3 regions of the Aestuariirhabdus litorea genome follow, and region 3 is predicted to be linked to each of the others. Evidence: predicted binding sites of a transcription regulator. Region 3 holds the regulator's gene; each other region holds the start of a gene.
What was found. The regulator sigma-54, encoded in region 3, starts transcription at its own class of promoters, with help from an activator protein. The targets are predictions, from matches to a motif close to TGGCACNNNNNTTGCTNT.
Positions count from the first base shown of each region.

Region 1: D0544_RS13900 (HesB/IscA family protein) is a predicted target of sigma-54. The motif match lies at 3,260-3,277, and genes of this name have one in related genera.
Region 2: D0544_RS01985 (CmpA/NrtA family ABC transporter substrate-binding protein) is a predicted target of sigma-54. The motif match lies at 5,019-5,036, and genes of this name have one in related genera.

Region 1 covers NZ_QWEZ01000002.1:817,522-827,084, reverse strand. The annotation lists gene nifV (homocitrate synthase) at 1-671, opposite strand, end outside; gene nifS (cysteine desulfurase NifS) at 718-1,938, opposite strand; gene nifU (Fe-S cluster assembly protein NifU) at 1,940-2,824, opposite strand; gene D0544_RS13900 (HesB/IscA family protein) at 2,895-3,221, opposite strand; gene D0544_RS13895 (SIR2 family protein) at 3,403-4,266, opposite strand; gene D0544_RS17435 (hypothetical protein) at 4,492-4,617, shown strand; gene D0544_RS13890 (osmoprotectant NAGGN system M42 family peptidase) at 4,655-5,797, opposite strand; gene ngg (N-acetylglutaminylglutamine synthetase) at 5,816-7,558, opposite strand; gene D0544_RS13880 (N-acetylglutaminylglutamine amidotransferase) at 7,571-9,340, opposite strand; gene D0544_RS13875 (MarR family winged helix-turn-helix transcriptional regulator) at 9,508-9,563, shown strand, end outside.
Region 2 covers NZ_QWEZ01000001.1:401,198-410,760, reverse strand. The annotation lists gene D0544_RS02005 (response regulator transcription factor) at 1-430, shown strand, start outside; gene D0544_RS02000 (ion transporter) at 769-1,581, shown strand; gene D0544_RS01995 (ABC transporter ATP-binding protein) at 1,591-2,442, opposite strand; gene D0544_RS01990 (ABC transporter permease) at 2,462-3,475, opposite strand; gene D0544_RS01985 (CmpA/NrtA family ABC transporter substrate-binding protein) at 3,537-4,868, opposite strand; gene D0544_RS01980 (hypothetical protein) at 5,354-6,274, opposite strand; gene purU (formyltetrahydrofolate deformylase) at 6,365-7,219, opposite strand; gene sbcB (exodeoxyribonuclease I) at 7,269-8,711, opposite strand; gene D0544_RS01965 (YigZ family protein) at 8,735-9,379, opposite strand; gene D0544_RS17065 (PilZ domain-containing protein) at 9,363-9,563, opposite strand, start outside.
Region 3 covers NZ_QWEZ01000001.1:194,396-203,958, reverse strand. The annotation lists gene D0544_RS00975 (ATP-binding cassette domain-containing protein) at 1-702, opposite strand, end outside; gene D0544_RS00970 (calcium/sodium antiporter) at 927-1,892, shown strand; gene D0544_RS00965 (KpsF/GutQ family sugar-phosphate isomerase) at 1,911-2,885, shown strand; gene D0544_RS00960 (KdsC family phosphatase) at 2,885-3,409, shown strand; gene lptC (LPS export ABC transporter periplasmic protein LptC) at 3,420-3,989, shown strand; gene lptA (lipopolysaccharide transport periplasmic protein LptA) at 3,976-4,485, shown strand; gene lptB (LPS export ABC transporter ATP-binding protein) at 4,494-5,219, shown strand; gene D0544_RS00940 (RNA polymerase factor sigma-54) at 5,332-6,870, shown strand; gene hpf (ribosome hibernation-promoting factor, HPF/YfiA family) at 6,995-7,282, shown strand; gene ptsN (PTS IIA-like nitrogen regulatory protein PtsN) at 7,292-7,747, shown strand; gene rapZ (RNase adapter RapZ) at 7,880-8,746, shown strand; gene D0544_RS00920 (HPr family phosphocarrier protein) at 8,758-9,027, shown strand; gene pmbA (metalloprotease PmbA) at 9,035-9,563, opposite strand, start outside.

The sequences.
Region 1 (9,563 bases), on a different contig from region 3:
TTCACCGTGGTATTGAGGTGGGTCGCCCCCCCCTGTACGGCCGCCAGTGAGTTGGCCGTTGCCAGTCCCAGGTCGTCGTGGGCGTGCATCTCCAGCTGCAGGTCGAAGCGCTGGCGCAGGCGCCGGAAGCTGCGGCGCACCCCGAAGGGTTCCATCACCCCGAGGGTATCGGCGAAGCGCAGCCGCAGGGCTCCCGCACGCTGGGCGGTATCGGCCACCCGCAGCAGGAACTCGGGGTCGGCGCGGGAGGCGTCCTCGGCACCGATGCACACCTCCAGCCCCATTCCCCGGGCCCGTTCGACGTGGTGACGGATACTGGCCAGCACCTGCTCACCACTCAGCCCCAGCTTATGGCTCATCTGCTGGTTCGAGACCGGGATCGACAGGTCCACCATCTCCACCCCGAGGTTGGCGCAGAGCGCCAGGTCATCCTCGCGCATGCGGCTCCAGACCAGCAGGCGGGCGTCAAGGCGCAACGCACTGAGGGCACGGATCGCCGCCCGCTCTGCCTCGCCCATGGCGGGAATCCCCACCTCCAGCTCCTGCACCCCCAGGCTATCCAGGCGGCAGGCGATCTCCAGCTTTTCCTCTACCCGGAAGGCCACTCCGGCCGATTGCTCGCCATCCCTGAGCGTGGTGTCATCGATCACAATCTTGTCAAAAGCAGACATAGTCGAGCTCCTGTTGCCGGTGTTCCTGCACCGGACGGCTAATGGGTCAGGCGTACACCGGCGCGAAGGCCTGGCCGGGATCGGTCACCGGGGCCCCTTCGCTCCAGTAGGGAGAGAGCTCCCGCAATCGCGCAATAATGCCGGGGGTTACCGCGATCACACGTTCGATCTCCTCGGTGCTGGTCTCCCGCGACAGCGAGAAGCGGATGCTTCCGTGGGCTGCGGTGTAGGGGATATCCATCGCCCGCATCACGTGGGAGGGCTCCAGCGAGCCGGAGGTGCAGGCCGAACCACTGGAGGCCGCAATCCCCTCGCGGTTGAGCAGCATCAGGATCGCCTCCCCCTCCACATATTCGAAGGCGATGTTGGCGGTATTGGGCAAGCGGTTATCGGGATGTCCGGTCACGAAGGCGTGGGGTATCGCCGCCAGAATCCCCTCTTCCAGGCGATCTCGCAGCGCCCGTACCCGGGTGTTCTCCTCCTCCATGCAGTGCTGGGCCAGCTCCGCCGCCGCCCCCAGCGCCACAATGGCGGCGCAGTTTTCGGTGCCGGCACGACGACCCCGCTCCTGGTGACCACCGCGCAGCAGCGGCCGGAAACGGGTACCTCGGCGCAGGTAGAGCACCCCGATCCCCTTGGGAGCGTGCAGCTTGTGGCCCGACAGCGACAGCATATCGATCGCCGTCTGTTTGAGGTCGATCGGAACCTTACCCACTGCCTGCACGGCGTCGGTATGGAACAGTACCCCCGCCTCCCGTGCCATGCGCGCCATCTGTTCCACCGGGAACAGGGTGCCGGTCTCGTTGTTGGCCCACATCACCGAGACGATCGCCACCCTTGGCGAGAGCAGGCGGGCGTACTCGGCCAGGTCGAGGCGACCGAGGCGGTCAACGCCCAGGCGATGGACACAATACCCCTCCTTCTCCAGCTGGTCGCACAACGCCAGGATCGCCGGGTGCTCCACTACAGTGGTGATGATCTCGTTGCGGTCCGGTTGGGCCCGCAGGGCCGATAGAATGGCGGTGCTGTCGGACTCGGTGCCGCAAGAGGTGAAGATGATCTCGGTGTCGTAGGCGGCTCCCAGCAGCGACTGCACCTGCTCACGAGCCCGCTGTACCGCTCGCCCGACCCCGTCGGCAAAGCTGTGCATGGAGGAGGGGTTTCCAAACTGCTCGCTGAAAAAGGGCAGCATGGTCTCCACCACCCGAGGATCAACCCGTGTGGTGGCATTGTTGTCCAGATAAACCGGCTTGACTGGGGTACTCATGCTACACCTCCCCACTGACACGCTGGCCAGGGTTGTTGACCGGGATCAGGCGCACAAACTCGCCCAGCCTCTCCACCAGCCGCTGCTGGACCCAGCCCAGGGTGGCCCCCGCCATCTGGCAGCCGCCGCAGGCTCCCTGCATGCGCACAAAGATCTTTTCGTCCTTCACCTCCACCAGCTCGATATCACCCCCATCGGATTTCAGCTGCGGTCGCACTTCCTCTAACACCTTGAGGATCTGTTGTACCCGCTGCACCAGGGTTTGTGAGCCCTTCACTTGTTTGGCGGGTGTCGAATCCATTACCGGAGTCTCCCCCTTTTCCAGCATCACCTTACCGATGATCTCCTCGATGCCTTCGTGACAGGCGGCGCAACTGCCCCCGGCCTTGGTGTAATGGGTGACCTGCTCGACGGTCTTGAGGTCATGCTGGCGTACCACGTTTTCAATCAGCACCGCGTCGACGGCGTAGCACTTGCACACCAGCGCCCCCTCCTCGTGGTCATCCTGCCACTGCTCTCCGCGGTAGTTGGCCACCGCCGCCTGTAGCGCCTCCTGTCCCATCACCGAACAGTGCATCTTCTCCGGCGGCAGGCCATCGAGGTAGTCGGCGATATCCTGGTTACTTACCTTAAGAGCCTCGGCCAGGGTCTTGCCCTTGATCAGCTCGGTCAGTGCCGATGAGGAGGCGATGGCGGAACCACAACCAAAAGTCTGGAAGCCCGCGTCCTCGATCACCTCGGTCTCGGGGTTCACCCGCAGGGTCAAGCGCAACGCATCACCACAGCTGATGGAACCCACGTCACCCACCGCGTTGGCATCGACCACGGCCTTGGCATTTTTGGGTTCAAAAAACAGCTCTTTCACTTTCTCGGAGTATTCCCACATAAGGTTCTCCCCTTTTCTGTAATCCCGCTGGGCGGGCCTCTGGGCTAATAGCTGGCTGCGAACACTGGCGTCAGGCAGCGGATGATTTATTGCACCCGGCACAGGCCGGATCCTGGTTGGGATTGTCGAAGGTGAACCCTTTGCGGCCATCCTGCTCCACAAAGTCCACCCGCACTCCCTGCAAACGTGGAACACTCTCGTTATCAATAAAGAGTGACAGACCATGACTCTCCACCACCTGATCATCCTGGGCGGGCTGATCCTCGAGCCGGATCAGGTAGCGCAGACCGGAGCAGGGACTTCCCACCACCCCGACGCGCAGACCCGCGGCGGGATTGGGTCGGGCCGCCAGGGCGGCGCGGATGGTGCTCAGGGCGTGTTCGGTAAAGTGCAACATGACGACCCTCTCGGGGTTGGATTGATGTCATAAAGGCAGGAGCAAGGCCTATGCCAGCACTTCAAGACTGGCTCAGCACGTTGTTTTTGAAGGGTTTTTAATCGAGAAGACGGGACAGGCAGCGCCCGCTTGTCGGCTTTGCGACAGAGCGGCGGGCGCTCGGGGGGGCGGTCTGTCGTTTTTACGACAAGCAGGCCCTGGCCGAACCCGGGTTTGCCTGCAGGAAACGGGTGAAGCTGTTGAGGGGCTGTTCGATGATCTCCAGCGACATCCGCGCGCAGTAACGGCGCTCCTTGGGGCTGGGCTGCTCGAGAAAGACCCAACCCCTCGGCTGTGCGGCGCCGTAACTGATCTCGGTCACCAGCATACGCTCGGTATCCCGCCCCAGGGGAACCCCCATCAGCAGGTACTGCTTCTGCTGGCGATAGGTTTTGAGGGCGGGAGGAAGGGCGAATCCCCCCATCAACTCGGTCAGGTAATCCACGTAATCGGCATCGGATGCAATAAAGGAGGGCTCGGGCAGTGAGCAGCCGAGGGGCTTGAAGAGCACCGGCCAGGCGGGGTCGATCGCGCTGCTGTCGTCGATCTCCTCGTACTGCCCGCAATGGCCGCGGTAGAGCCGGTAGCGCAGGCCACTGCCCATGGTGCGCGCACAGCCTTTCACCAGCAGGTGCTCCTGTCCCCCATAGCTGTCCAACAGCTGGTGGTCGCGGTTGAGGTCCACCACCCAGGGCGGGGCCAGCTGTGCCAGGACATCGTGCAGGGGCGCCCGGGTCCAGGGCCGGCTGTAGAGTCCCGTCAGGAAGCGGGTCACCGCCGCCTGCCCCCGCCGTTGCTCCAGGTGCTGGGCCGCACGGGAGAACTCCACCATCAGGCGGGGCATCATCTCCCGCCCCTGGTTCATCGCCAGAATCAGGCTGCGGTTGTCGGCGGGCAGGGCGTCTCCGGTTTGGGGGTCGCGGGCCCCCGCCAGGGCTCCGGGTCCCAGCAGGGGAACCAGGCGGCCCGCCGTGAGGCCATCGCGCAGGAAATCGTAGTCGGTCATGGTCGTGCTCCTTGAGAAAACCTTCCCCGGTAATGCAAGAACCCATCCAACTGTCCGCCACCCGGCGGTCAGCGGTCCGACAATGGCCGCCGCATCGTTATCTGCACGGCATTATTTCCCGCTCTCTGGCTTATGAAATCAATACGTTAGGGTGTCGCAACCCGTGCCCGACCCAGGGGGTGGGCACGAAGGTGCCCCGCATTCACCCTACTAAGGAGGCATTCCATGCCAACCATCACATTTACTGCCAACAATGGCTTCGAGATCGAGAAAAAGGCCTGGGACGACCCGGCCCTACCGCTTGCCTGCCAGCCGACCCTGCGGGATGAGGAGGTGAAGATCTCCTACTAGACCCTCTTCCGGTCGCGGTTGGACGCCGGGCCGGAAATCACTCCTCCAGCGGGTCCCTGGAGGGATCTCCCGAGGGTTCGGCAAAGTCCTCCAGGGGACCGATGGCATGGCGATCGCGTTTGAACAGTGGGCCGCTTTGCATATAGAGCATCAGCAGTTTCGCGACCGCCGCCACGGAGTCCCGGTGGGTGCGCTCGTAGCCATGGGAGGCATCGAGGGCAAAACAGACCAGCGCCGTACGAATATCGTTACCGGCCTCCAGCGCCGAGGCGGCATCGCTGCGATAATAGCGAAACAGATCGCGGCTGTGCTCCACACCGTAATGTTCACACAGGCCCGTCAGGCTGCGGGTCAGGTACCAGTCAAAGGGGCCGGTTGAGTCCTGCATGGCGATGGTGGCTCCAAACTCGCTGGTGTTCTGTCCCGGAGCGAGGGTGCCGTTGTCCACCGCCACCAGCTCGGCCACATCTCCGTGCAGGATGTGTGAGGCCCCGGCCCCGGTCTCCTCGGAGATGGTAAACAGCAGGTGGCAATCCATCGGTAACGTCAGCCGGTGATCCACCACCGCCTTGACGGCGGCCAGCACCGCCGCCACCCCTGCCTTATCGTCGAGAAAACGGGAGACCCAGTAGCCGTTATCCATAAACTCCGGGGCGGGATCCACCGCCAGCATATCGCCGCAACGGATCCCCAGCGCCTCCAAATCCTGTTGGTTATGGACCGCCTCGTCGAGTCGCAGTTCGAGCTTCTGCCAGACGGATTCCTGGGTATCCACCTCACGGCCAAACACATGGCCCGAAGCCTTGAGTGGCAGCAGGGTGCCCCGGAAACGCGGCGTTCCCTCGTCACCATATAGGGTCACCCGCGCCCCTTCGGCCGAGCGTGCGGGCCATGTCCCCACCGGCGCCACTTCAAGGCGGCCATTGGCCTTCAGCCCTTTGACCATCGCACCCAGGGTATCCAGGTGGGCGGCAATCGCCCGGTCCGGCGTGTGCACCTGACCCGGCAGGTTGGCTCGAATCGCACCGCGCCGGGTAAGTTCATACTCGACCCCCAGGGCATCCAGGTGGTGACAGACCCGCTGCACCACCCCGTCGGTCATCCCGGTCGGGCTTGGCGTGTTCAGCAGCTCAAGCAGGGTCGACTGCAGGTAATCAAGATCAATCGGTAGGTTGCGCATCTAACTCTCCTCGCTCGCCTAACTTTCCGGATAGGCTTTGGTTTGCGGAAATAAAAGGTCGATAAATTTCTGGGCCGTGGGCTGGGGCTCATGGTTAGCCAGTCCGGGGCGCTCATTGGCCTCGATAAACACATAATCCGGGCCATCTATACGGGGCACCAGCAGGTCAAACCCCACCACCGGCATCTGTAACAGGCGGGCCGCTTCTACCGCCACCCGGCGCAGCTCAGGGTGGAGCTGTTCGGTAACATCGTGCAGGGTCCCCCCGGTATGCAGGTTGGCGGTCTTGCGCACCTGCAAGAGTTCCCCCTTGGGCAGGATTGAGGTGAGGCTTTTGCCCGCCTGCTCGATACAGCGCAGGGTCTCCTCATCGAGGGGGATAAAGCTCTCGCCCTGGGTCGCCGCTCGCCGCCGCCGGCTCAGCTTGGCGATCAGCTGCTCCACCCGATGCTGCCCATCGCCGCGAATCACCGCCGGCTCGCGCACCGCGGCGGCCACCACCTCATTGTCAATCACTACCACCCGCAGATCCTTGCCCTCCACAAACCCCTCGGCCAGCACCCGCTCGCCCAGCGCCGCGGCGGCGCTGTAGGCTCGGCGCACCTCGTCGGGCTGCCTGAGATCGACAAAAACACCGCTCCCCTGCTCCCCCCGGGCCGGCTTGATCACCATGCGCGAATGCTGCTCAAAAAAGGTTAGGGCCGCCTCCTCACTGTCGATTTCGCTCTGCGGGGGAACCGAGATTCCGGCACGACTGAGCAAACGGTGAGTCAACTGCTTATCGTCGCAGCGGCTGAGGGCGACTGCGCTGGTCAGGTCGGTCAGGGATTCGCGACAGCTGATGGTCCTGCCTCCCAGGCTGAGGTCAAACATACCCGCCTCGGCATCGATAATTTCGACCCCAATACCCCGTCGATAGGCCTCATCCACCAGGATCTGTGCGTAGACGTTGAGGGGGCGCGGATGACGGGGGCCCACATAGAGCACCTCGTTAATGGCGTTCTTGTTTTTGATGCAGTAGACCGGCACCTGATAGAAGCCCAGTTTGCTGTAAAGCTCGATCGCCTCGCTGTTATCGTGCATCACCGAGAGATCCATCAGGGCGCGACCGTCCTGTGCGAAGCGGTCCGCCAGGGCCACTACCAGGGAGGCCCCTACCCCGGGCAGCGGGGTTTGGGGGTCAACCGCCAGGGCCCAGAGGCTGCACCCATTATCGGGATCCGAAAACGCCCGGTAGTGGTCAACCCCGGTCACGCAACCGACAATTTGGCCACTGTTCTGGTCGCGGGCCACCAGCAGGTGCACCGCATCCAGCTCACGAAGCTGATCGAAATAGCCCTCCGACAGGGGCACCATCGAGCGGGCACGATAGATGCGGTTGATCGCCTGCAACTCCTCCTCCGCCCGCACCGGCTCAATACTGATGCCCGGAGCCATGGTCACCCTCCACCCCTTCTGGTTGAGGTTCAGGCGATAGGTCAGGGAGGGGTCAATAAAGAGTTTTCTCGGCTCTTTTGACACCACTACATGCGGGTCCCTCACATAGAGTGCTACATCTCGCGTGCCTGTCGTCTCCCTCTTAAGCTCCTTGGCAATGCGCTTGTTGGAGTCAAAGGTTTGGCCGAAGATAAGCCGCCCCCAACCGCAGTTTACAACGCACTCCTGACGCAACGCCTCGGCGGTGCCGGAGGGAAGCTTTCCCCAGCTTTTGAGTGAAGACATCTGCTCGATTCGTTTTTCAAATAGCTTGTCAGACACCATTTTCCTTTCCTCCTACAGACCCTGGGCCTGCAACCAAAGCTCCAGCAATGCCACCTGCCATAACTTGGATCCGCGCAGCGGCGTAATATGTCGACTGGGATCCTGTAACAGGGTGTCCAGATAGTCCCGCTGGTAGATTCCCCGTTCACGACAGCGCTGAGAGTTGAGGGCATCCTTGACGTAGTCGAGGTAGGGGCCCTGAATGTATTTCAGCGCAGGCACCGGGAAGTAGCCTTTGGGACGGTCGATCACGGCGGAGGGGATCACCTGGCGCGCCGCCTCCTTCAACACCCACTTCCCCCCGTCACGCACCTTGAGGTCGGCCGGAACCCGCGCCGCCAGCTCCACCAGCTCGTGGTCAAGGAAGGGGACCCTAGCCTCCAGCCCCCAGGCCATGGTCATGTTATCAACCCGCTTGACCGGGTCCTCAACCAGCATCACGGTGGTATCCAGGTGCAACGCCTTGTCGATCGCCCGCTCTCCGTCGGGCTGCATAAAGCGCTTGGCAACAAAATCGGTGGCATGGTCGGAACGAAGGAATTCACGGTTCACTGTTTGTGAATACTCTTCGTAATCACGATCCATGAAGAGACGGCAGTAATCCTGCACTGGGTTCTGGCTGTCGCACAGGGGCGGGTACCAGTGGTAGCCGCCGAATACCTCGTCGGCCCCCTGCCCCGATTGCACCACCTTGTGGGACTTCACGACCTCCTGTGACAGCAGGTAAAAGCCGATGTTGTCGTAGCTGACCATCGGTTCCGACATGGCAGCGATGGTGGCCGGCAGGTTTTCCAGCAGACGGCTGGAGGGGATCTCGATCCGGTGGTGATCGGTACCGAAGTGCTGAGCGATCAGGTCGGAGTACTGGAACTCATCCCCCTTCTCGCCACCGGCGCTCTCAAAACCGACCGAGTAGGTGGCCAGCCCCTGCTGCCCTGCCTCCGCGAGCAGTCCTACGATCAGGCTGGAGTCGAGTCCGCCCGACAGCAGAACCCCCACCGGCACATCAGCCACCATGCGGCGCTTCACCGCTTTGCGCAAGGCGGTCAGCACACGCTCCTGCCACTCGCCGGCCTCAATGCCCCGATCATCCTCGCGCGCCCCCACCCGCAGCGACCAGTAGCGGTGGGTTTCGAATTCACCGTCCGGCTGGTAGACCCTGAGGGTTCCCGGTTCCAGCTTGCGCACACCCTGCATCAGGGTCCTGGGGGCCGGCACCACGGCGTGAAAACTCAGGTAATGGTTAAGCGCTACCGGGTCGATGCGGGTGTCGACCTCCCCCCCCGCCAGCAGGGCCGGAAGGGTCGATGCAAAGGCCACCCGCCCGGGGGACTCTGCCAGGTAAAGCGGCTTGATACCCAGACGATCCCGCGCCATCACCAGACGGCCGCTGTCGCGCTCATGGATCACAAAGGCGAACATACCGTTAAAGCGCTGCACACAGTCCGTATTCCAGGCGTGGTAGGCCTTTAGAATCACTTCGGAGTCGCCATCGGAGAAGAATCGATAGCCGAGGGCCTCCAGCTCACCCCGCAACTCGCGGTAGTTGTAGATGCAGCCGTTGAACACCAGGTCCAGGCCCAACTCGGCATCCACCATCGGCTGCTGTGCATGCTCACTGAGGTCGATCACCTTCAGGCGCCTATGCCCCATCGCCAGGCCGTTGCGTTGCAGCACCCCCTGCCCATCGGGCCCGCGGGGTTCAAGGGTGCGAACCATCCGCTCGACGCTGGCTAGATCGATACTCTGGTGCGGGGAGAAAATCCCGGCAATACCACACATAACAACTCCTCCATCTAATGAATCCTGTTTGGCAGGGCATGGCCTTGCCTAGTGGGGCGCATATTATTACACTTCTAATCATTAGACCTCAAATTAATTATACAATGGCTCAGCGTATGCAACCCCGATATAATTCCCTTTCAACATTTCCCAAGGATGACCAATCCATGCTCGAAGCCCAATACTGGCCGGAGGTACTGATCTCTCTGCGCCGCATCATCCG
Region 2 (9,563 bases), 210 kb from region 3:
CGGGCTTGAGCTGCAGGGCAAGCTCAATGAGATGCACTGCATCCTTCCCATTATTTTTATCACCGGCCACGGTGATGTACAGATGGCGGTGCAGGCGATCAAGGACGGCGCCATGAACTTCATCCAGAAGCCGTTCCGTGACCAGGAGCTGCTGGACCTGATCAACGACGCCCTCAAGCTCGACGCCGAGCAACGCAAGGAGCTGCTGGAGCACAAGGAGATCCTGCGCCGCCTGAGCACCCTCACCGACCGCGAGCGTGAAGTGTTGCACCATGTGATTGAGGGCAAGGCCAACAAGGTGATCGCACTGGACATCAACCTGAGCCAGCGCACCGTCGAAATCCACCGCTCCCGGGTAATGGAGAAGATGGGCACCAAGTCCCTCGCCCACCTGGTGCGCCAGGTAATGCAGGTTCAGGACCAGATGTAGTCCAGGCAGGGCACACAGGCGAAGGGGTTGCTCCGCCTGTGCGCCTCTAGGTAGATGCCACAAGGATTGCCGTAGCTCTACCCATAGGCACCGAAACAAGCCCCCCCTACACTGGGCTTCCCCTGTCGAGGAGCCAGAGCCCAATGCCACCCAAGCGATCCCCCGTGCCCGATATTATGATCTCTCTCACCTGCGTTGCCCTGCTGTTGCTGAGCATGGCCTCGCTGTACCGCATGAGTTGGTAGCCCCCCCTTTAATTGATACCCGGTTGCCGCGACTTTCACCTACAAAGTTCGGTACTATAGAGCGCTCCCAGACAGACCATCAACGGATTGAATATGGCGACGCAGCGCTTGAAAGAGCACCTCTACGAGGTCATCTTTGGAACCGAAACCCCGGCGGGGCGCCGCTTCGACCTGTTCCTGATTGCCGCCATCCTGCTCAGTATCGGGGTGGCCATGCTGGACTCGGTCCAGGAGATCTCCTCCCGTTACCACCAGCAGTTTTTTATCATTGAGTGGGTGTTCACCCTGCTCTTTACCCTCGAGTACATCGCCCGTCTCTACTGCTCGCCCAAGCCGCTCAGCTACGCCCGCAGCTTCTTCGGCATCGTTGACCTGCTGGCGATTCTGCCCAGTTACCTGGCACTGCTCTACAGCGGCTCGACCTTCCTGGTGATCATCCGCCTGCTGCGGGTCCTGCGGATCTTCCGTATCCTCAAGCTGATGCGCTACCTGCGCGACGCCAATGTGCTCTGGCGCTCCATGCTCTCCTCGCGCCGCAAGATCTTTGTCTTCTTCTGCTCGGTACTGGTGCTGGCCACGATTTTCGGCTCCCTGATGTACGTGGTGGAGGGGGATAAGAGCGGGTTTACCAGCATTCCCAAAAGCATCTACTGGGCGATCGTCACCATCACCACCGTGGGCTACGGTGACATCACCCCCCACACCGTGTTCGGCCAGGTGCTGGCCTCGATGGTGATGGTGACCGGTTACTCCATCATTGCCGTTCCCACCGGGATCATCACCGCCGAGCTGGCCGATGAACTGCGTCGCGATCGCTCCGCCAAATACTGCGCCAACTGCAACCGTAGCGGCCACGATAACGATGCCGAACACTGCAAATACTGTGGCGCCGGCCTCAACCCCTGAGCCCGGCCCCTAGGCGGCGCTCTTTCCTGCCGCTTCGGCGTCGGGCGCCGGGTTGTCCACCACCACCCGTGGGGTTTCACTGCGGCGGTGACGCTCATGCAAAAAGCGCAACACCTCAGCCCGGTAATGGTTGTAGCGGCTGTCATCGGCCAGCGCCAGGCGGTCACGGGGGCGCTCGAGGTCAACCTTGAGGATCTCGCCGATGGTCGCCGCCGGTCCGTTGGTCATCATCACGATACGGTCTGACAGCAGCACCGCCTCGTCCACATCGTGGGTAATCATCACCACCGTGTTGTTGAGACGCGCCTGTATCTCCATCAATGAATCCTGTAGATGGGCCCGGGTGAGTGCGTCGAGGGCACCGAAGGGCTCATCCATCAGCAGCACCCGTGGCTGCATCGCCAGCGCCCGGGCAATGCCCACCCGCTGCTTCATGCCGCCGGAGATCTCCCCCGGCAGCTTGTCGAGGGCGTGCCCCATGTGCACCAGCTCAAGGTTATGCTCAATCCACTGGCGGGTCTCGGCCCGGCTTTTCTTACGGCCGAACACCTGCTTTACCGCCAGCTCAACGTTCTGGTAGGCGGTCAACCAGGGCAGCAGGGAGTGGTTCTGGAACACCACGGCCCGCTCCGGCCCCGGCTCGTTGACCTCCTTACCGTCGAGGATTACCCCCCCTTCGGTTGCCCGGTGCAGGCCGGCGATAATATTGAGCACGGTGGATTTACCACAGCCGGAGTGGCCGATGAGCGAGACAAACTCCCCCTCCTCAATTTTCAGGTTAACCTTATCCAGTGCCCTGAAGGGCCCACCGGGAGCCGGAAATTCAATAGCAACCTGCTCAAGGCTAAGATGATCTTTCATCATGATTTTCTCCCTACTCCTAGCGCAGAATCGCGCTCTTATCCCAGGACACCGCTTTCTGTATCTGCAGCATGATGCGATCCAGCAGGTAACCAATGAAGCCAATTGTGATCACCGCGATCATAATGCGACCCAAAGAGTGGGAGCTGCCGTTCTGGAATTCGTCCCATACGAACTTCCCCAAACCCGGGTTCTGCGCCAGCATTTCGGCCGCAATCAGCACCATCCAGCCCACACCCAGCGACAGACGCAGCCCGGTAAAGATCATGGGTATGGCCGATGGCAGTACCACCCTGTAGATATGTACCCACCAGTTCAGGCGTAACACCTTGCTGACGTTGAGCAGATCCTGCTCGATGGAGGCGACCCCGACCGTGGTGTTAATCAGGGTGGGCCACATGCAGCAGAGCATGACGGTAATCGCCGAGGTGACGAAGGATTTGCTGAACAGGGGGTCATCACTGACGTAGAGCGCACTCACCACCATAGTGACGATCGGCAACCACGCGAGGGGGGATACCGGCTTGAAAATCTGGATCAACGGATTCAGGCCGCGGTACACCGTGGCGTTCAATCCACAGAGGATACCCATAGGGATCGCCACCAGGCTGGCCAGCCCAAAGCCGGCAAACACCGTGGTCAGGCTGGTGAGGATCTGGTCGATATAGGTTGGCTTGCCCGTATAGGGACGGATCCTGACCTCCGCATCGGGGTTCTTTTGCAGTTTTTTGCTGTTGCGCACCTGCTGCCGTTCGTAGAATGCCTGCTCCTTGTCGCGCTCCGCCAGGTGTTCCTGCCACAGGGTACCGGCCTGTTCCCAGACCGCCACCGGGCCGGGAACCTGCCCCAGGGAAGTGACGATACGGGGCGCGCCCAGGTGCCAGATAAACAGAAACAGCGCCATTGCCGCCAGCGGTACCAGCAGCAACCGGATGCCCTGGTTGAGCCGTTCTGGACTCCAGAGTCCGGCCAGCTTTGGTAACCATGCCGTAGGAAGCAGGGGCTGGGTCGCAGTGATCAGTTTTGTCGCCATGGGGCCTCCTCAAAACAGGGCCGGACTTGCTGGCAGGCAACCCCGGCTGAATAAACCGCCGTTATTGCACGACCTCGTCACCCTTCAAACCGATCGTAAACTGGTCCAGATAGGCGTTGGGCTGGGTACCGTCGTAGGTGATGCCGTCGATAAAGTGGATCTGGGGGGCGCGAAAGCCATCCTCCCGGGCCAGGTCAGGGAAATCTGATGCGCGCATCTTGCCCTCTTCGATCAACGAGTCGACGGCGGCACGGTAGATATCGGGGCGGTAGACCTGTTTGGCCACATCGAGATACCAGTTGTCGGACTTGGGCTCGGCAATCTGCCCCCAGCGACGCATCTGGGTCAGGTACCAGATCGCATCGCTGTAGTAGGGGTAGGTGGCGTTATGGCGGAAGAACACATTGAAGTCCGGCACTGCGCGCTTATCCCCCTTTTCGTACTCGAAGGTGCCGGTCATGCTGTTGGCAATCACCTCATAATCGGCGCCCACATATTCGCTGCGCGAGAGGATCTTCACCGCTTCGGGCCGATTCTTGTTGTCCTCGGCATCCAGCCACTGGGCTGCCCGAATCAACGCCTTGACCACCGCGATGTGGGTATTGGGGTTGGCGTCGGCCCAGGCCTTGCTGACGCCGAACACCTTCTCCGGGTTGTTCTTCCAGATCTCATAGTCGGTGACGACCGGCACCCCGATGCCTTTGAAGACCGCCTGCTGGTTCCAGGGCTCCCCCACACAGTAGCCATAGATAGTGCCAGCCTCCATAGTGGAGGGCATCTGCGGCGGCGGTGTCACCGACAGCAGGGCATCGGCCTTGATGTGTCCCGAGGTGTCACCCTTATCGGGGGCGTAATACCCGGGATGGATGCCACCGGCTGCGAGCCAGTAGCGAAGCTCATAGTTGTGGGTGGAGACCGGAAACACCATCCCCATTTTGAAGGGTTTGCCTTCGGCCAGGTACTTGTCCACCACCGGCTTCAGGGAGTCCGCCTTGATCGGGTGCCGGGGCCTGCCATCGGCCATGGTGGGAACGTGGGGTTTCATCTGCTCCCATACATCATTTGAGACGGTAATGGCGTTACCGTTGAGATCCATGCTGAAAGCGGTAATCACCTGCGCCTGGGTGCCGTAGCCAATGGTCGCCCCGAGGGGCTGTCCGGCCAGCATGTGAGCACCGTCGAGCTCCCCATCGATCACCCGATCCAGCAGCACCTTCCAGTTGGCCTGCGCCTCGAGGGTCACGTAGAGCCCCTCATCCTCGAAGAAGCCTTTCTCGTAGGCCACCGCCAGCGGCGCCATATCGGTGAGCTTGATAAAGCCGAACTTGAGTTCCTCCTTTTCGACCTCCAGCTCGGCCCATGCGAACCCGCTTGCCAGCAGGCATCCCAGCATAACTCCCGCCACTTTATGACAGGCACTCGCTTTATTGGTGGATTGTAGAACACGCCCAAATCGAATCATCATTGCTATCTCCCACAGGTGAGCATCGGGTGAGGGAGCGGCTACCGGCTGGACAGACACCCCACAGAAGTTGATATATCTCATTCAACAAGCGTGCCAGCCGTCAAAACCCTTTAAAAACAGGGGTTGGCGGACGTTAATACCCTTTTTTGCACCAGATCAATGCCCCTCTCCCGGTCAGCGCGCCACAACTCTGCGCAGGCCAGCCGGCAGAATGCACCAAAACAAAACAACACACGCCAGCACTCAGCTGCCTGCGCAGCAGGCAGGATCAACCGTTCCGGCTTTCGGCACATAAAATACGATGAAGTTTCATATAAAAGGAAGATTAAGGAGACAGGGAAAGGGAGGAGAAAGAATCAGGGTCTCCAAAGGCCTGCCCTTTTTGATAAGGTAGCCACTTTTTGGCCCAGCGGCTAAGCCTGCTCGCGGTAAATCCAGCGTTGCAGGTTCTTGTCCATATGGTCCCGCAGGCGTTTGATACTGCATTCGCTAACAAACAGGATCGCGTCAATCAGTTTGGTGGCGCTGAGAAAGAGTGCTCCATTACCATAGCCACTATGCCACCCCTGCTGCTGGCCGTCGGCGATCTCGGCTGCAAAGTCCCGCACCTTCTCACTACAACCGCTTTCGCTATAGGCCTTTAGAATCCACTTGCGGTCACGTTCGGAAAAGGCGTCGCAACGCTCGAGAACGCCCCGCTGGCGCTGGCGAAACTCGGTGACCAGGTAGTTGAGCTTGAACACCACCTCCTGGTCACCCTCCTGATCCAGCTCCCGGTGGGTGGAGAGTCCACGAATCTGCGCTATCACCTCCACAATGGGTAGCAGGGTTTCAACGATGTAACCCAGCAGCAGAAGCGAATCGCCGTCGGTGCCGACCTCCTCATGAAACAGAAGGGACTTGATAAAGGTCAGCAGCTCATTGATCAGGTGGCTGTGGAGGTTGAAATTGGCGATGGGGGAGTCCATGCGCCACTGCTCCTTGACGAACAGCCACTCCCGCTCGACGTTTTCCCAGCCCGGCGTCTTCAACAGATTCAGTTCGTCAAGGCGCTGGACCCGCTCAAGGTGATACTCCACCTTTTGCTGAATCCCCAGAATTCTTGACTCAAAGAAGAGGTCGCCATTGAGCACGGCCAGGGAGGCCCCACGGTGGTGCTGCAGGTAACTCAACAGGGGAAGGCACCTGAGGGTCAATGAAATGCGCCCCAGGCGGCGCTGGTTACCCATATGCAAGGCGCGGTAGTCGAGGGCAGGCAAGGCTTCATTGGCCGTCGTCGCCGTCAACGCACCGGCCTGAACCACCCCGTTAAGCAATGCACCTTTTTGAACCATAATGGACCCCCAGTGGGTGTTAAACAGCATCCACCGGGTAAAGAGCAAAAACCCTGCCAGCCTTTAGAGTCGGGGGGGGGGAGAGCGGGGCTAGGCGAAGACCACGGTTTTGTTATCGTGCACCAGCACCCGGTCCTCCAGGTGGTAGCGCAACCCCTTGGCCAGGGCAGTCTTCTCGCAATCCTTGCCGATGCGAACCATATCCGCAATGCTGTCGCGGTGGCTGATGCGTTCGATGTCCTGCTCAATGATCGGGCCGGCGTCCAGTTCGGAGGTAACGTAGTGGCAGGTGGCACCGATCAGCTTTACCCCCCGCAGGTAAGCCTGATGGTAGGGCTTGGCCCCCGCGAAGGAGGGCAGGAAGCTGTGGTGGATATTGATCACCCGGTTGGCAAACTGATCGCACAGCGCCGGTGGCAGTATCTGCATATAGCGGGCGAGGACAATGGTATCGGCGCGGTAACGCTCCACCAGTTCGGCGACCTCGGCAAAGGCTTCATCCTTCTCCTGCGGGTTCACCGGTACATGGTGGAAGGGGATACCGTGCCACTCCACCATCGAACGCAGGTCATCATGGTTGGAGATCACCGCCGGGATCGAACACTCCAGCTCACCGCTGTGCCAGCGGTGCAGCAGATCGGCCAGGCAGTGGGACTCCCGGCTGGCCATCAACAGGACCCGCTTGGGCTCGGTGGAATCGGTAATGCGCCACTGCATCGCATACTCGGCAGCGATCGGCGCAAAGGCGGCGCGCAGGGTCTCGAGATCCAACGGCATGGAGTCGGCACAGATTTCGTGTCGCATAAAAAACCAGCCCGTGGCCAGGTCCGAGTGGTGGTTTGCCTCGGTGATGGAGGCATTGTAGTTCGCGAGAAAATTACTCACCTTGGCAACAATGCCAACGCGGTCGGGACAGGCGACCACGAGTCGGAAGGTTCTGGACATCGGCTACTCCTTTAAACGAGGCGCTATTATAAGCCCCCGGTGGCGGCGATCAATCCAGTCCCTGCTGCAGCTGCTCCCCCCATCGCTGCAACTCGTTGAGCAGCTGCTGGCTCTGCTCATCGGCGCGCTCCATGCGCAGCTGCTCGATGCGCCCAAAGTACTCCGACAGGGTTCGGCCTCCTCCACCAGCGGCCTGGCACAGGCGCTGTTGGCGAAACTGCTGCCAACGCCCCTGCTCGGCGGGCGAGAGGGTCTCGGGGTAGTTGCGCGCCCGGTAACGGAACAGCATCTCCTCCAGCCGGAGATCTTCGAAGGCCGGTTCCATTTGCGCCAGCTGGTCCGCGGCGGTGCGTCGCACCTGCTCCATCCGCTCGCGATCCCCGGGACCGAAAAAGCCGCCGCTGTAGAGCATATGGTCCGGATCCCGGTGGGGCTCACGCTCGGGGCTGGCCATCACCTGCTGCAATTTGGCCACCAGTTCGGGGGCCGCCAGCAAGCGCTCGTAGTGGCGCTTCATCTGCCCCATATCGAGTCCCAGTCGCTCGATATCCTCGGCGCGAAGCACATTAATGGGCGCCACCAGCGGGCAGCGGTTGATGTGTACCGTCTTCAGGCCCGGTCGTTCATCACCATCTGCGAGCTCAGCCGCCGGCGTGTAAAGCCGGCGCCGCAACTCCTCCACCTCGAGTGACAGCAGCAGCTCCGGGTCGCTCGCCAGGTCCACCACCACCACGCCGTTCTTGTTCTCCGGGTGGGGGGCGATGGGCAGCACCAGTGCCAGGCAGTGACGGCTGGCGGGATAACGTCCCGACACGTGCACCAGCGGGGTTTTCTGCTGGGGGTTAAGGTAACGGGCCACCCTCTGCTTCTGCCGGTGGGCAAAGGCAAACTCATAGAGACGGGGCTGGCGCTCACGGATCAGCCGGGCCATGGCGACGGTGGCGCGCACATCGCTGAGGGCGTCGTGGGCGGCCTCGTGGGCGATGCCGTTGGCGGCGGTCAGCGCCTCCAGCCGAAAGCTGGGCAGGCCATCATCACGCTGCGGCCAGATGATCCCCTCGGGACGCAGGGCCTCGGTCAGGCGCACCAGGTCGATAATGTCCCAGCGGCTGTTACCGTTTTGCCACTCCCGCGCGTAGGGGTCATAGAAGTTGCGATAGAGGGAGTGACGGGTCACCTCATCGTCGAACCTCAGGCTGTTGTACCCCGCCACGCAGGTTCCGGGGACGCTGAACGCCTGCTGGATACGGGCGATAAACTCCGCTTCGCAGCTGCCCCGTTCCCGGGCCAGCTGGGGGGTAATTCCGGTCACCAGGCAGGCATCGGGGGCCGGCAGCTGGTCGTCAGGGGGGGCGCAGTAGTGCACCAGGGGAGGCTCGTCGATCTCATTAAGCTCAAGGTCGGTGCGCAGTCCGGCAAACTGCGAAGGCCAGTCCGTTGCCGGGCTGGTACCGAAGGTTTCATAATCGTGCCAATAGATGGTCCCTGCCAAAGCAACGGCTCCTTATGCTTAATTCAGTGGTGGGGGAGCAGAGATAGATCCAGCTGGCCCCGACAGATATCCAACGCCTGCGCCTTGAAGGCCGCCAGCTGCTGATCGGCAATGGCGACCCGCAGGACAACCCCGGCCCCATACTCGGCGTCGAGCCAGCGCCCCTCCAGGCGCTCCACCAGCTGGCGCAGCGGCACCTCAAACCCATAGTCAAACCTCAGCTGACAGGGGGTCATTGCCCTCTGCTGGCGCAACTGGCTCTGTTCGAGGATACCTTGTACCGCCTCGGTGTAGGCTCTCACCAGCCCCCCTACCCCCAGCTTCACTCCGCCAAAGTAACGCACCACCACGACCACCAGGTCGCTCACCGCTTGCTGCTGAAGCACATTAAGCATGGGCCGCCCGGCGCTGCCCTGGGGCTCGCCATCATCCGAGCAGGCCTCTGCGGAGGGGGAGCGGGCGCTACCGGCACGATAGGCCCAGCAGTGATGGCGGGCGTCGGGATAACGCTGGCGAACATCCGCCAGGAACGCCAATGCCTGCTCGCGGCTGGAGACCGGCTCAAGCAGGCCAATGAAACGACTACGCTTAATCTCCAGCTCAACCTTGGCGGGGAGGGTAGGAACACTGTAGGGATGGGTCACCGGTGAATCACAACTCCGGTTCACGGAAACTGAAAAACTCCTTGAGAGCCGCCGCCAGGTCGTGGATGCCGTCGTGGGGCCACTCGATGCTGAAGCCACTGTCGAAATAGGCAGGGTCCACATCCTGCCGACACCATTGGCTGCAGGCATCGAAGTCCAGGTCGAAGTAGGACTGGTCACCTACCGGCAGTTTGATCCGCATATTGAA
Region 3 (9,563 bases):
GTTGAGCATCTCCTTGGGGGTACCGAACCCCAGCACATGGGTATCCCCCACCACATAGATATAGTCCGCGATGCTGGCGGTTTCATGTACATCGTGGGAGACAATCACGCTGGTCAGCTGCAGGGCATCATTGAGCATTCGAATCAGTTGCACCAGCACCCCCATTGCCATGGGGTCCTGCCCCACAAAGGGCTCATCGTACATCATCATCTGCGGATCCAGCACAATCGCGCGGGCCAGGGCAACCCGCCGCGCCATCCCCCCGGACAACTCACTTGGCATCAGATCCCTTGCACCGCGCAAACCCACGGCCTGCAGTTTCATCAACACCAGGTCCCGAATCAGGGACTCGCTCAGCTGGGTGTGCACCCGCAGGGGAAAGGCCACGTTTTCGAATACGCTCAGGTCTGTGAACAGCGCTCCGCTCTGGAACAGCATTCCCATCTTTTTGCGCACCCGGAACAGGTCACCGCGGGCCATGGTGGTCACGTCCTGTCCGTCCACCTTGACAATGCCCTTGTCGGGCCTGAGCTGGGCACCGATCAGTTTCAGCAGGGTGGTTTTGCCGGTCCCGCTCGGCCCCATGATACCGGTGATTTTACCCCGGGGGATCTTGATATCGATCGAGTCAAAAATGACACGCTCTCCCCGCCGGAAGCTGAGTCCGCACATCTCCACATAGGGGTTATCAAAAACCTTCATAGCGCCAGCCGACTCCTTGGCATCCAACACACTCAAGCTATATCCAGACCGGGATGGACAGCAGACTCAATACAGGGACTTCAGCGCATTCTAATCACTTATGGACGCTGTCGCCACCATACCTTATAGCTGTATGTATAGCTGTCTGTGCATTGCCCCGGCCACGCTTGCATTCCCATGGCATAATCTCTTTAATTACCCCCCCTTTTTTGACGGACACCCTTATGTTACTGGCACTGCTTTCCATCGCAGCGGGATTCGCCGCCCTGATCTGGAGCGCCGACCGCTTTGTCGAAGGGGCCGCCGCCACCGCACGGCAGCTCGGCATGTCTCCGTTGCTGATCGGCTTGACGGTGGTTGCCCTCGGTACATCGGCCCCTGAAATCCTGGTATCGGTCATGGCAGCACTCGATGATCACACAGGGCTGGCCGCTGGCAACGCCATTGGTTCCAACATTGCCAACATCGGCCTGGTGCTGGCCATCACCGCCCTGATCGCCCCCTTGCCGGTCAAAAACTCGCTGATCCTGCGGGAGATCCCCTTACTGGTGGTTGTCACCCTGCTGGCCGGTGCCTGCCTGTTCGACCTCCACCTCGGCGTCAGCGACGGCCTGCTGTTGCTGTCGGCCATGCTGGTCACCCTCTACCTGCTGTTTCGCTGGCAAAAGCCCCCCCTGGCCAATGCCGACCAGCAGCTGGCGCAGGCGGAGGCCGATGAGATTCCGGAAATGCCACTGCCCCGCGCACTGGGCATCCTGCTGATCGGCCTGGTCGTACTGATAATCAGCTCCCGTGCGCTGGTGTGGGGCGCTACGGAGATGGCTCTGATGTTTGGGGTCAGCGACCTGGTCATCGGATTGACCGTTGTCGCGGTCGGTACCAGCCTGCCTGAACTGGCGGCCTCCATTGCCAGCGCCCTCAAGAAGCATCACGAGATTGCGCTGGGCAACGTGGTCGGATCCAACCTGTTCAACCTGTTGACGGTACTGGCGGTGCCCGGATTGATCTCCCCCTCCAGTTTCGGGCCCGAGATCTTGATGCGCGACTACCTCAGCATGCTCGGTTTCACCCTGCTGCTGGCCGCGATGGCTTGGCTGGCGCTGCGCCGAGGCGGAATCGGGCGCCTGAGTGGCAGCATTCTATTTGCGTGCTATAGCGCGTATTATGTCGCCTTGTACTTCACTATATAGGGCTTTGGTAACAGCGATATGAGCCACCCCATCAGTTTCAAGGAATCGGGCCTGCGTACCGTACGCATGGAACAGGAGGCGATCGGTGAGCTTCTGCAGCGGATCGACGAGGATTTCGAGCGTGCCTGCGAGCTGCTGATGAACTGCCGCGGCCGGATTGTGGTTGTCGGCATGGGCAAGTCCGGACACATTGGCACCAAGATGGCCGCCACCCTGGCCAGCACCGGCAGCCCCGCCTTCTTTGTCCACCCGGGTGAGGCCTGCCACGGCGACTTAGGCATGATCACCGTGGACGATGTGGTCATCACCCTCTCCAACTCGGGTAACACCGGCGAGATGATCACCCTGATCCCCCTCCTCAAGCGCCTGGGCGTGCCGATGATCAGTATGACAGGGAACCCCGATTCCGCGCTCGCGCAAGCCGCCAATGTCAACCTCAATACCGGCGTCAAGCAGGAGGCCTGCCCCCTCAACCTGGCCCCCACCTCCAGTACCACCGTCTCCCTGGTGATGGGCGATGCACTGGCGATCGCCCTGCTGGAGCGACGCGGTTTCAGTGCAGAAGACTTTGCTTTCTCCCACCCCGGCGGCGCCCTTGGCCGACGCCTTCTACTGAAGGTGGATGATGTGATGCACAGCGGCGAACGGCTCCCCATAGTCAGCGAAGGCACCCTGCTGCGCGATGCGCTGCTGGAGATGACCCACAAGGGGCTGGGGATGACCGCCATCGTTGCCAGTGACGGCACCCTCAGCGGCGTCTTCACCGATGGCGACCTGCGCCGCTCCCTGGACCATGAGCTCAACATGGCCACCACCGCCATCGACGAGGTGATGACCCGCCGCTGCAAAACCGTCACCCAGGGGGTTCTGGCCGCCGAGGCGGTGCATATCATGGAGGAGACCAAAATCAATGGCCTGATCGTCATCAATGCCGAGCAGAAACCGGTTGGCGCACTCAATATGCACGACCTGCTGCGCGCGGGGGTCGTCTGATGTTCAGCCACCTGAAAGAGCGCGCACAACGCATTCGCCTGGCAGTGTTCGATGTGGATGGCGTGCTCACCAACGGCCAGCTACTGTTCAGCGAAAACGGCGAGGAGCTGAAGGCCTTCTCCACCCTCGACGGCCAGGGCATCAAGATGCTGCAGCGTGCCGGCATCGAGACCGCCATCATCACCGGGCGCGAATCGCAACTGGTGGCCCGGCGGGCTCAAAACCTGGGGATCGCCCACCTCTATCAGGGCCGTGAGGACAAACTCGTCGCCCTGCAGGAGCTGCTGCCCCAGCTGGGGCTGGCCCTTGAGGAGGTTGCCTACCTCGGTGACGACCTCCCCGACCTCGCTGCAATACGCCGCGTGGGGTTAGGGGCGGCGGTGGCCAACGCCCACGATTTCGTCAAACAGCACGCCTGCGCTGTTACCCTGAAGCCCGGCGGCCAGGGCGCCGCCCGCGAGTTCTGCGATGCCCTGCTGGACGCCCAGGGGAAGCTGCAGGAAGCGCTGGACAGCTACCTGTGAGTACCCCCTTGTGAGAGCCGCCCTGATCTCCCTGCTGGTTAGCGCCCTGCTGGCCTACGGCGGCTTTTACCTCTACCAGAACACGCCTCTCCGACAGGCACTTACCCCACCGGATACTGACCCCAGCGAACGCCAGGAGGCGGACTTCTACCTGACCAACGCCCGCCTGGTTCGCTTCAACCAGCAGGGTGAGCTGGATCACCGGATGCACGCGCAAGAGGTCAACCACTACCCGCTTGATGACACCACTATCATCCGGCAACCCCGCATGGTGCTCTACCGGGAACAGGGCGAGCGCCACATCAGCGCCAGTAATGGAAAGCTCCTGCCCGGCAGTAAGGACCTGGAGCTGTGGGACGAGGTGCTGATAGTGGCGCGAGCCAGGGACGGCAGTGAACAGGGACGCCTTGATACTGATTTCATCACTCTATACTCTGGTCAGGAACTGGCATCAACCAGCCGTCCGGTTATAATCACCACCCCCCAGAGCGTCACCCGAGCGGTCGGGTTAAACGCCCACCTTGACCAGAATCGCGTTCAGCTGTTATCCAATGTCAGAGGCACCTATGAAGTTCAATAGCTCCCTGCTCCTTACCCTGGCCACCAGCGTGCTGTTCAGTGCATCCGCCTGGGCATTGCCAGAGGATCGCGGGCAGCCGATCCGCATCAAGGCCGACTCTGCGGATATCAACGAGGGCATGGGACGTGCGGTATACAGCGGTAATGTGACCATGGACCAGGGCTCCATTCACATCAGCGGCGACAAAATCACCGTATTCACCACGGATGGAACCGTTACCCGTATGGTTGCCGAGGGGAGTCCGGCCCACTACCGGGAAAAGCCCGCTGCCGACAAAGAGATCATCAAGGCCTATGGCCACACCATCGACTACGCCATCGCTCGAGAGCAGGTGACCCTGCAACACAATGCACAGCTGCTGCAGGAGGGCAACTCCTTCAGCGGAGACACCATCCATTACAATACGGTCACCCAGACGGTGAGCGCCCAGAGCAGCGACCGCGCTGACACCGGCGGTCGTGTCGAGATGATTATCCAGCCCAAGAGCAAGCAGTAACGCGACCCATGGCGACCCTAAAAGCACTCCATCTGGCGAAAAGCTACCGCGGAAGAAAGGTGGTCGAGGACATCTCGGTCAGCATCAGCAGCAACCAGATTGTCGGGCTGCTGGGCCCCAACGGGGCTGGCAAAACCACCAGCTTCTACATGATCGTCGGCCTGGTTAACGCGGATGACGGCCAGATCCTGATCGACGGCGAGGACATCACCCGCCTGCCCATGCACGGGCGCGCCCGCAAGGGGATCGGCTATCTCACCCAGGAAGCCTCCATCTTTCGCAAGCTCAGCGTCACCCAGAACATCCTCGCCATCCTGGAGACCCGCAAGGATCTCAACCGTAAACAGCGACTGGAGAAACTGGAGGAGCTGCTGCAGGAGTTCCATATCACCCATATTCGCAACAGCACAGGTATCAGCCTCTCCGGTGGTGAGCGGCGCCGGGTCGAGATCGCCCGCGCACTGGCCATGGAACCCGCCTTTATCCTGCTGGATGAGCCCTTCGCCGGCGTTGACCCTATCTCGGTCAACGACATCAAGGAGGTGGTTCGCCACCTGCGCAACATAGGTATAGGGGTCCTGATTACTGACCACAACGTACGCGAAACCCTGGACATCTGTGAGTTGGCTTATATCGTCAGCGAGGGCAAGATCATTGCCGAGGGCGATCCCGAAACCGTGATGAACAACCAGAAGGTCAAGGATGTCTACCTAGGACATCAGTTCCGCATATAGGCATTGGGCCCCGTTCAGCCCTATAATGGGCCATGCAAGAATTTTGCCGTGACCAACAGAGCGGCCCTCCTCAAGAAGACAGGCAGATTATGGACCGGACACTCTTTTATCTATGAAACCATCCTTAGTCCTGAAAATGGGCCAGCAGCTGACCATGACCCCTCAGCTGCAGCAAGCCATCAAGCTCCTTCAACTGTCTACCCTGGACCTGCAACAGGAGGTTCAGCAAGCCCTTGAGTCCAACCCCATGCTGGAAGCCGAAGAGGGCTCAGACAGCGAATCCTCATCCGATCACGACCAAAGTGGCGACAATAACGAGTTTGACAGCGCTACCGATTACAACACCCTGAGCGAGGGTGAACAGCGCAAGCAGGAGCAGCAGAGCGTCGACAGCGCCAACAACGAAAATGAGGTGATGTCCGACGACTGGCAGGACAACATCCCAGAGGACCTCCCGGTGGACACCGCCTGGGATGACGTTTACCAGTCCAGCCTGCCCCCCTCTTCCGGCTCCGGTGGAGGGGACAATGACGACTACAACCCGGCCGCACGTGCCAGTACCACCGAGTCACTGCAATCGCACCTGGAGTGGCAACTCAACCTCACCCCGATGTCCGATACGGACCGGGCGATCGCCGTCACCATTATTGACGCGCTCACCGAAGATGGTTACCTCAGCTGCAGCTGCGAAGAGCTGCTGGAGGGGATCGAGGAGGAGCTGGAGATTGAGCTCGATGAGGTGGAAGCCGTACTGCGCCGCATCCAGCAATTTGACCCGGTGGGGGTGGCCGCACGCTCCCTTACCGAATGTTTGCTGATCCAGCTTGCGCAACTCCCCGAGAGCACACCCCACCTGGGTTCGGCGCGACTGGTGGTGGAAAAGTACATCAATCTTCTGGGCACCCACGATTATGCCCAGCTGATGCGCAAATCCCGACTCAAGGAGGCCGACCTTAAGGCCGCCATTGAGTTGATCCAGACCCTGAACCCCAAGCCCGGGGACAGCATCCAGAGTAGTGAACCGGAGTACGTTATTCCCGATGTCACGGTCAAGAAGGTCAATGGCCGCTGGACCGTTGAGCTCAACCCTGACGCCGTACCTCGGGTGCGAATCAACTCCGGGTACGCCTCACTGGTGAAACGTGCCGACAACAGCGCAGACAACACCTACCTCAAAAACCACCTGCAGGAGGCGCGCTGGTTTCTCAAAAGCCTGCAGAGCCGGAACGAAACCCTGATGAAGGTGGCCACCCAGATCGTGGAGCACCAACGGGGGTTCCTGGAATATGGCGACGAGGCGATGAAGCCCCTGGTCTTGCATGACATCGCCGAAGCGGTCAGCATGCACGAATCGACCATTTCACGGGTGACGACGCAAAAATACATGCACACCCCGCGGGGTATTTTTGAGCTTAAGTATTTCTTCTCCAGCCACGTCAGCACCGCCAGTGGTGGGGAGTGCTCATCGACCGCCATTCGGGCCATCATCAAAAAGCTGGTGGCGGCAGAGAACCCGAAAAAACCATTGAGTGACAGTAAAATAGCCGGCCTGCTCGCCGAGCAGGGGATCAAGGTCGCACGGCGCACCATCGCCAAGTACCGTGAATCCCTTTCAATCGCACCTTCTAACGAAAGAAAACGTCTGGTATAGGTTATATTGATTGACGGCAACATAGAGATATCGAGCCTCGGATATGATCGGTAACAGAGGCAAACGCATGAGTCCATCGCACGATGGGTTCAGTATCACGTAAAACAGATCAGGAGAAAGACGCATGCAAATCAATATCAGTGGACATCATGTTGATGTAACCGAGGCATTGCGTGAATATGTAGCAACCAAAGTTGACCGCCTGGAGCGCCATTTTGACACCATCACCAGCGTCAACGTTACCCTCAGCATCGAGAAAGAGGGCCAAAAGGCGGAAGCCAACCTCCATGTACGTGGCGCTGACATTCATGCCACTTCCGTTCATCAAGACATGTATGCCGCCATTGATATGCTGGCCGACAAGCTCGACCGCCAGCTAATGAAACATAAGGAAAAGAGTCTAGCCCGCTAACCCTTGGCCATGAACCTCATATCCCTCCTTAGCCCCGACCGCAGCCTCTGTGCTGCGGAAGGCGGCAGCAAAAAACGCGTATTAGAAACCCTCGCCGAAGCCCTTTCCCACTCGGGACAGGAGATTTCAGCGGGAGAGCTGTTTAACGGGCTGATTGAGCGGGAACGCCTCGGCAGTACCGGGTTCGGTAAGGGGATCGCTATCCCCCATTGTCGTCTCGAGTCCTGCACCGAAGCGATTGCCGCACTGCTCAAGCTTTCCGACGGGGTCGACTTCGATGCCATGGACGACCAACCGGTGGATATCATCTTTGCGCTGGTCGTACCCAATGAGGCCACCAGTGAGCACCTGGCGATTTTGCAGGAACTGGCTGGCCGTCTCGACAACGCCAGCTACCGGAACCGCCTGCGCACGGCGAAAACCAGCAGCGAACTCTACCAGATGGCCATTGCCCCCCTCGACTGACCCTCAAACCACAGACCGTACCCAACACAACTGATATACTGACTGCGCAGAGCCCTTAAGGAAGAATCTCCCCTGACATTCCTACCCCACTCCAGGGGTATCATGCAGGGAGCAGCGAGCGAAGTAGCCAACATGCGACTAGTCATTATCAGTGGACGATCCGGATCCGGTAAGAGTAGTGCCCTCCATGTGCTGGAGGATCAGGGCTTTTATTGTGTCGACAACATGCCCGCCGGGCTGCTGGGCTCGCTGGCCGAAGAGATCTCCCGGGAGCAGGCGCTCAGGAACGCCGCCGTCAGTATCGACGCGCGCAATATGCACGCCGACCTCAAGCGCTTCCCCCAAATCCTTACCCAGCTCACAGAGAGCGGCGTACAGTGCGAAGTGATCTACCTGGATGCGGACCCCGCAACCCTCCTCAAGCGCTTCAGCGAAACGCGCCGACGTCACCCCCTGTCCAACGAAAAATGCTCACTTGAAGAGGCGATCCGCGCCGAAAGCGAGTTGCTGTCACCGCTTAAAAACCGGGCCAAGCTCACGCTGGACACCAGCTCGCTGTCGTTGCATGAGCTACGGGATCTGGTCCGCACCCGAGTCGCCGGGCGCAAGGATGGCAGCCTGGCCCTGCTGTTCCAGTCCTTTGGTTTCAAGCGCGGTATCCCGATTGATGCCGATTACGTATTTGATGTACGCTGTTTGCCTAACCCCTATTGGGTCCCTCATCTCAGGGGCTTCAGCGGACTCGACAGTCCCGTGCAGGAGTTCCTCGCGGAACAGCCCGAAGTGCAGCAGATGATGGTGGATATCGGGGATTTTGTGGAGCGCTGGCTACCGGCCTTCGAGGCGGGAAACCGCAGCTATATGACCGTTGCGATTGGCTGCACCGGTGGACACCACCGCTCGGTGTACATCAGCGAGCAGCTAACCCAGCGTTTCAGCAAGCGAATTAGCAATGTCCAGGTTCGCCATCGTGAACTGCACCCGGCACAAGAACAATAAACACAGCGACCATGATTGAAACCAAGATCACCATCATCAACAAACTGGGGCTTCACGCCCGCGCCGCCTCCAAGTTTGTCACCACTGCGGCCGCCTTTGGCAGCAAAGTAGAGGTTGGCAAGGGGGACAGTCTGGTCGATGGCAAAAGCATCATGTCGGTCATGCTACTGGCGGCCAGTCAGGGCACCGAACTGACCCTGCGCATCAGTGGCGACGATGAGGAGCGCGCCCTGCAGGCCATCAGCGACCTGGTCAACGACTTTTTTGGAGAGGGCGAGTAGCGCCCCGTTAATTACCCCCCACCATCATCCCGTCAATCAGGATCGATCCGGTTTGCACATTGCCGCGGCGGTCCACATCGTTACCCACGGCCACCAGATTCGCAAACATGTCCCGCAGATTACCGGCAATGGTGATCTCCGACACCGGATACTGGATCACCCCCTGCTCAACCCAGAACCCGCTGGCGCCGCGAGAGTAGTCCCCGGTCACCAGGTTAACCCCCTGCCCCAGCAGCTCAGTCACCAGCAAACCGCTACCCATCTCAGCCAGCAACGCCGACTCGTCGAGGCCACTGTCGCTGATACGCAGGTTATGTACTCCACCGGCATTCGCCGTGCTGGTCATCCCCAGTTTACGCGCTGAGTAGACCCCCAGCAGGTAGCTGCAGAGCACCCCGTCACGCACAAACGCCTTGTCGTAGGTGGCCAGGCCATCGTTGTCAAAAGAGGCACTGGCCAACCCTCCCTTCAGGCGTGGCTGTTCGTAGATGGTGACGAAGTCCGGAAACAGGGGCTTATCCAGCTGCCCCAGCAGA